2 regions of the Halobacillus seohaensis genome follow, and region 1 is predicted to be linked to the other one. Evidence: a T-box and tRNA genes for the amino acid it is inferred to sense, from the RefSeq annotation. Region 1 holds a T-box; the other holds one or more tRNA genes.
What was found. A T-box is a leader RNA that pairs with one kind of tRNA and senses whether it is charged. The one in region 1 lies ahead of argS (arginine--tRNA ligase), so its partner is inferred to be a tRNA-Arg.

Region 1 (3,419 bases):
AATATAAACGAGTGATAGCATTTCTTTTTGAACATGTTCCTGAACAGCTTCTAATGAATGAGCTTTTCTCACAACAATCACCTCATCATTCATAGTACCAGTTAAGCTCTTATCTCTTCCCTCAAAAAGCCTTCATGATTTATACTAGGTGAGAGGTGAAACGTCCACATGAGCATATTCGGTATATTTTTATTTTTTATGTTACTTCTAATTATCCTATTAATTCTAATCGATTCCGCTAAAAATGGGATCACTCCCACCCCTTCTACAGGAAAAGAAAGAATTGCAGCCATAAAGCTAGCCACTCCCCTTGACCCGAATTCGATTGCTGACTTAGGGGCAGGCTTTGGGACTATGGCTTTTTCATTAGCTAAAGAATTCCCTAAAGCCAAAGTGGTTGCGTATGAAACGGCCTCAGTTCCATGTGTCATTTTGTTTATCAGAAAGATGGTACAACCCAGATCCAACTTAACAATCAAACGAGCAAATTTTATGAATGAAGATTTATCAAAATACGATCTTTTATATACGTATTTGTACCCAAAAGCTATGGAACGTTTACAAGAAAAATTAATTCAGCCAAAAACTACTTTAATTTCTAATGCGTTTGCCATGCCTAAGTGGAAACCTGCATTTATCTGGCCTGTAGAATCAAAAACGAGCTATAGTTCTATTTATTTATATAGAAGAAACTCGTCATAAAACTTCTATTATGTAAAAGGCTTAGGTTATACCATCACCTTCTCCTATGTTTAACTAACCGTTGTTTTCCTTACTTAAGGTTATCAGGTGGTGTCTTGGTATGGCCTTTGTTCTCTACCTCTTTAAATATGTTCTCTCCAGGGGGACTAGGTACTTGTTGGTTCGCTTTATTTGACCCTAACGCTTCTTTTAAAGCAATAAATTCAAATTTCAAATCATTAATTTCTTTTTTAGTTGCCGGTTTTTTATCCTCTTTCAATTCATAGCCTACCTGGCCATTAGGTTCAAGGGTTGCTGATTGGATATCACTAATAGCAGAAACATTTTGCTGCCTCAATTTCATTTCCAGTTGATCCACAGTGAATCGAAGCTTTTTCAAGTTCTTCTCAACTATCACACCATTTTCAATTAAAGAGATTGACTGTCCTGTAAATAATTTTTCAAATGCATCAATTTTCACCTGTGTAAACTCAATGAGTATTAATGTAAGAACTATAACAGCACCCACACCAAACGTAACCCAAATATTTTTCCCTGCAACAGGTTGAATTAATAACGAACCAATCGCAATCATGATCACTGTTTGTGCTAAGGTCATCTGAGAAATCGACTTTCTTCCAGCCATTCTTAAAAGAAAAGTTCCAACCAATATAATTAAAATAGCTTTCCATATCCAGTCCCATTCCAACAGTATCCCTCCTATCTTTCTTTTTAGCTTTCCATATCCATCTCTACATATACAAAATTCTATTGCATTCGTAACTTGATTTCGCTATAATCATTTCAATACCAATTTCAATGACGAAGAGAGTAGCTTATAAATTGCTCCAAGCGATTCAGGGACGGTGGAAGCCTGATAGCCATTTACAAGTGAAACGGACTTTCGAGAAGCCAGTCTGAAACAAAAGTAGGATTAGGTCGGGGATGACCCCCGTTATCAACTTCGAGTGGCTAATATTTAGCTATAAGAGTGGCACCGCGAGCTATAACCTCGTCTCTTCAATGAGACGAGGTTTTTTTATATTACAAAGGAGGCATATCAATGGAAAAACACGTTCTCGCCTTACAATTATCACAACTTCTAGGAGAAGAATTCAGCCGCGAATGGGTCTATTCCCTTATCGAAACCCCGAAGCAGGAAAAAATGGGAGATATGGCGTTCCCTTGTTTCAAACTCTCACCAACCTTTCGTAAGTCGCCTCAAGACTTGGCGAGCGAACTTGCACCGCGTTTGAAGCATGATTTATTTACGCGCGTACAACCAACCGGAGGATATATTAACATATTCCTTAACCAGAGCTTGATAGCTGAACACACGCTTAAAAAAATTCTAACCGAGCAAGAGGATTACGGCAAACATAGTTTCGGCGAGGGGAAAACGGTGGTACTCGACCTATCAGCCCCTAATATCGCAAAACCTTTTTCCATGGGGCATCTACGTTCGACCGTGATCGGAAATGCTCTCTCGAATTTAGCAGAAAACTGTGGATATGAGACTGTAAAAATAAATTACATCGGAGATTACGGCACTCAATTTGGCAAACTTCTAGCAGCCTATAAAAAGTGGGGAGATGAAGAACTTATTCGTTCCAACCCTCTTGCTGAATTAACAAAGATTTACGTGAAATTTCATGAAGAAGCAAAACAAGATCCTAGCTTGATTGATGAGGGACGTGATTGGTTTAAGAAGCTCGAACAACAACATCCTGAAGCATTAAAACTTTGGAAATGGTTTAAGGATGCATCACTTGAAGAATTCAATAAAATTTATCAGCTGCTCGGTATCGAGTTCGACCTTACAAGAGGAGAAGCTTATTATAATGATAAAATGGAAGCTACCGTGGACCTGTTAAAAGAACATTCTCTATTATCAAATTCCGAAGGAGCCGAAGTTGTCCACTTGGATGAGGAAGGGCTACCTCCTTGCTTAATTAAAAAGAGTGATGGTACAACCATTTATGCGACACGTGACTTAACAGCTGCCATTGATCGATACCAAAACTATACCTTCGATCAAGCCCTCTATATAGTCGGTCATGAGCAATCGCTCCATTTCGAGCAAATTAAGCATGTTCTTGGAAAACTTAACTTCCCATGGGCCCAAGATGTAAAACACATTTCATTTGGGATGATGTTGCAAGATGGATCGAAAATGTCTACGCGAAGAGGCAAGACAATTTTACTAGAAAAGGTGTTAGAAGAAGCGATCGATCGTGCGAAAGTAAATATCGAGGAGAAGAATCCCTCTCTAGAAAACAAGGAAGACGTTGCACGACAAGTGGGAGTAGGAGCAGTTATTTTTCATGATCTCAAACATGATCGACGCAATGACGTAGAATTTTCTCTAGAGGACATGCTCACCTTTGAAGGCAAAACAGCACCATACTTGCAATATGCATATGTCCGTGCCCAATCGATTCTTAATAGAGGTGGATTTGAGATAAATTCAGGAACACCCGCTCTCAACGATGAGCAAGCCTGGCTTGTTATTAAACAACTACGCTCGTTCCCTGAGATTGTTGAAAAAGCATACAAAGAATATGACCCTAGTAAAATAGCCAAATACCTCTTAGATGTAGCAAAAGGGTTCAATCAATATTACGCAAGTGTGAAAATATTAAACGAAGACAACCATTTAGACTCCCGTTTAACCCTTGTATACAGCTTCTCACTCGTTATTAGAAAAGGCCTTGAATTACTTGGAATTGAAGCACCTA
Region 2 (3,419 bases), on a different contig from region 1:
TATATCCGGTATCGTCATATTAAATAAATGAACAAACATAGTTACTAAAAGCGGTGCAGCTAACACGGCAGAAATAGTTAATTTTGTCTTCATATTCTTAATTTCTTTTTCTTTATGCGTGTGCTTTTCTGCTGCTTTAGCTTTTGGCTTTGCATCATAACCGAGATTTTTAATTTTCTCAATTATTGCTTTAGTGTTCACCAATCCAGGATTATATTCTATAGATGCGGATTCAGTGGTTAAGTTTACAGACGCAAACTTAACCCCCTCCTGCTTATTCAATACTTTTTCAATCCGGGTCGAGCAAGCAGCACAAGTCATTCCCAAAACATCTAATTCCTTTTTTTCCATTAAAACACCGTATCCAGTATTTTCTATTTTTTTCGTAATATCCTCAATGGAAGCCTTCTCTGAATCGTAGTCTACGGTTGCCTTTTCTGTTGTTAAATTGACTTGAGCGTCGACTCCATCCATTTTATTTAACACTTTTTCAACACGAGTGGAACAAGCAGCACAGGTCATTCCTGTTATACCAAGTGTTGCATGATTTGTTTCTCCCATAATGTTCCCTCCTTACTTGGAAAACTGCTTCATAACATTCATTAATTCCTCAATGGTTTCTTTACCATCCCCTTGCCTGATAGCATCACTAACACAATGATTGAGATGGCGTTCAGTGACAGAGAAACCTACATTTTTTAAAGCGGATTGTGTTGCGCTAAGTTGTACTAAAATATCCATACAATACCGATCATCTTCCACCATTTTCTGTATTCCGCGAACTTGACCCTCTATGCGTTTCAAACGGTTAATGACTTTTTGCTTTTCATCTTGTGTTCTTGGTTTACTTGGGTGATCATGTAAGAATTCATCCATATTAATCACTTCCTTTTTCTTTATATTTTACTATACCCACGCAGGGTATTATAGTCAACCGAAAACTACAGGGTACTATTCGATTCTATTTGAGAGGACTTGAGCAAAACTATATTATGTTCAATGATTTAAGAACAAATATTCGTTATTTGTTTCACGAAAATTTCTCAACTCATCCCCTTTCTCCAGTTCTGAAAAATAATAAATAAAAAACCGCTCATAATTAACGTTATGAGCGGGAGTGAAAATTTACTGTTCTTTTACAAAAATATGTTCAAGAGATTCTATTAAATTTTCCCGGTAAAGGTATTCGTCTCGATTCTCCTCGTACTGACTTTGTAAAAAAAGATTTTCTTAACTTGCCACAAACTTTAAAGTGACTCCCTCGCATTGGATACTTTTTAAGTCATACAAGTATAGGTGATTTATTTATATAATTATCCCGTTACATCAAAATGAATTCTACAAAAAATTTAATGGGTAGGACAATACATAAAAAATCCAACACCAGTTCAGTCCCAAAATGGGTTATGGGACTGAAACAACCTTATATATGGTTTAGATAAAAGAAACGCTGAATCCCTTGATATACAAGAGATTCAGCGTTTTGTTAGTTAGTGTCCCAGGCAGGATTCGAACCTGCGACCCACAGCTTAGAAGGCTGTTGCTCTATCCTGCTGAGCTACTGGGACAAATAATATGTAAAGTATAATAATGGAGCGGGTGAAGGGAATCGAACCCTCATCATCAGCTTGGAAGGCTGAGGTTTTACCACTAAACTACACCCGCACTGTAAACATTTATTCATTATGATTTTTTATTGCCATGTTTTTTTCGGACAAGGATTATTATATAAAGATATTGGCATTTTGTCAATATCTTTTGTAGCAAAGAATTAAATTAATTCTTTGCTACAAGTGAGACTTCCATCTTCAATTCAGGAAGTGGTTTACCGTTGACATGATAAAATTGCAACTGTACGTTTCCAAGTGTTTCCCATTCGATAATCGCATAGGTCGGTTCATCCCGGTCTCTAGGTTGTCGGGCACTTCCCGGGTTCATGAACAGCTTATCCTTCATTTTTTCCGCTCCAGCCATGTGAGAGTGACCAAAGCAGGCGATTTGCGCTCCTACTTCGTCTGCCCGATAGGATAACGGCATAAGTGTTGATTTCACTTGATGAAGGTGACCGTGAACGACGAGAAAAGTAAGATCACCTACAGTGACTACCTGCTCATTTTCCATTTCGGCTTCAAAATCGCAGTTTCCTTTAGCATAGTGAAATCCCTGAAGTTCTTCCGAATGGTAGCTTAGTTCAGAGTCTCCACAATGAATCATGGCATCGACTTCATCTTGGTGTCGTTGTTTAATTTCAATAACTTTCTCTGTTAGTCCATGTGTGTCACTTATAATTAACACCTTTGACATGAGATCACCTCGTTATGAAAAATCTTGTATCCATTGTTCTATCTTTAGAATAGCATGATTACGATGACTGATCGAATTTTTCTCAACAGAAGTATGTTCAGCCATTGTACGATCTGAATGTTGCGGGATGAAAATTGGATCGTAACCAAACCCTTCTTCTCCACTTGGTTGTTCTGATATTGTTCCTTCGCATGTTCCTCTTTTCACAAAAGTAGCGTGACCTGGACGGGCTACAGCAATCGCACAAACGAAACGTGCTGTACGTTTTCCAGTAGAGACCTCTTTTAGTTCACGAAGAACTTTCTCAAGGTTTTTCTGATCATTCTTTTCTTCCCCCGCATATCGTGCTGAATAAATTCCAGGAGCCCCTTGTAATGCATCGATTTCTAAACCCGAATCATCAGCAACTACAGGAACTTGAAACTTCTTTGACACCGCTTCTGCCTTTATTGTTGCGTTATCTTCAAATGTTTCTCCATCTTCAACGATATTTTCTACGGGCTCATCAAAATCTAAAAGCGACTTAACCTGAATTCCATATTTAGAAAGCATCTCACGAAATTCTTCTACTTTTCCTGCATTTTTAGTGGCGACTACTAATTGCTTCATGAATTTACTCTCCTGCAACACTTGAGGATTGTTTACTTTCGATAACTGCTGCCCATTTGCCAATTGCCTCTTTTTGTAAGGTGGTCAATTCATCTACTCCTTGTTGAGCAAGGGAAAGCATCGTTTGAAGCTGATTCATGGAAAACGTTGCTTCTTCACCAGTACCTTGCAATTCTACAAATTCACCTTGTCCTGTCATAACCACGTTCATATCTACATGTGCTTTACTATCTTCTTCATAGCATAAATCAAGAATTTCTTTTCCATTATCTAACACACCGACTGAGATGGCTGTTAAAAAATCATTAACAGGAAGCTGTTTAATTTTACCTTTTTCAACTAGTTTCCCAAAAGCAATAACAACTGCCACAAAAGCTCCTGTAATTGAAGCTGTTCTCGTTCCTCCATCAGCCTGGATCACGTCACAATCAACCCATAGTGTTCGTTCTCCAATTTTATCTAAATCAACAACTGCTCGTAGCGCGCGACCGATTAGCCTCTGTATT

Region 2: it encodes a tRNA-Arg, which carries the amino acid that the T-box ahead of argS (arginine--tRNA ligase) is inferred to sense. The anticodon was not compared.

Annotation. Positions count from the first base shown of each region.
Region 1 covers NZ_JBHSZV010000020.1:77,985-81,403, forward strand. Annotated here, with positions in the region: gene ACFQIC_RS08770 (thioredoxin family protein) at 1-93, opposite strand, end outside; gene ACFQIC_RS08775 (hypothetical protein) at 169-702, shown strand; gene ACFQIC_RS08780 (DUF421 domain-containing protein) at 773-1,390, opposite strand; T-box leader at 1,492-1,704, shown strand; gene argS (arginine--tRNA ligase) at 1,745-3,419, shown strand, end outside; gene ACFQIC_RS08790 (hypothetical protein) at 3,408-3,419, shown strand, end outside.
Region 2 covers NZ_JBHSZV010000014.1:149,394-152,812, reverse strand. Annotated here, with positions in the region: gene ACFQIC_RS07040 (heavy metal translocating P-type ATPase) at 1-561, opposite strand, end outside; gene ACFQIC_RS07035 (metal-sensing transcriptional repressor) at 574-876, opposite strand; tRNA gene ACFQIC_RS07030 (tRNA-Arg) at 1,495-1,568, opposite strand; tRNA gene ACFQIC_RS07025 (tRNA-Gly) at 1,592-1,665, opposite strand; gene ACFQIC_RS07020 (metallophosphoesterase) at 1,777-2,304, opposite strand; gene ACFQIC_RS07015 (XTP/dITP diphosphatase) at 2,317-2,913, opposite strand; gene rph (ribonuclease PH) at 2,918-3,419, opposite strand, start outside.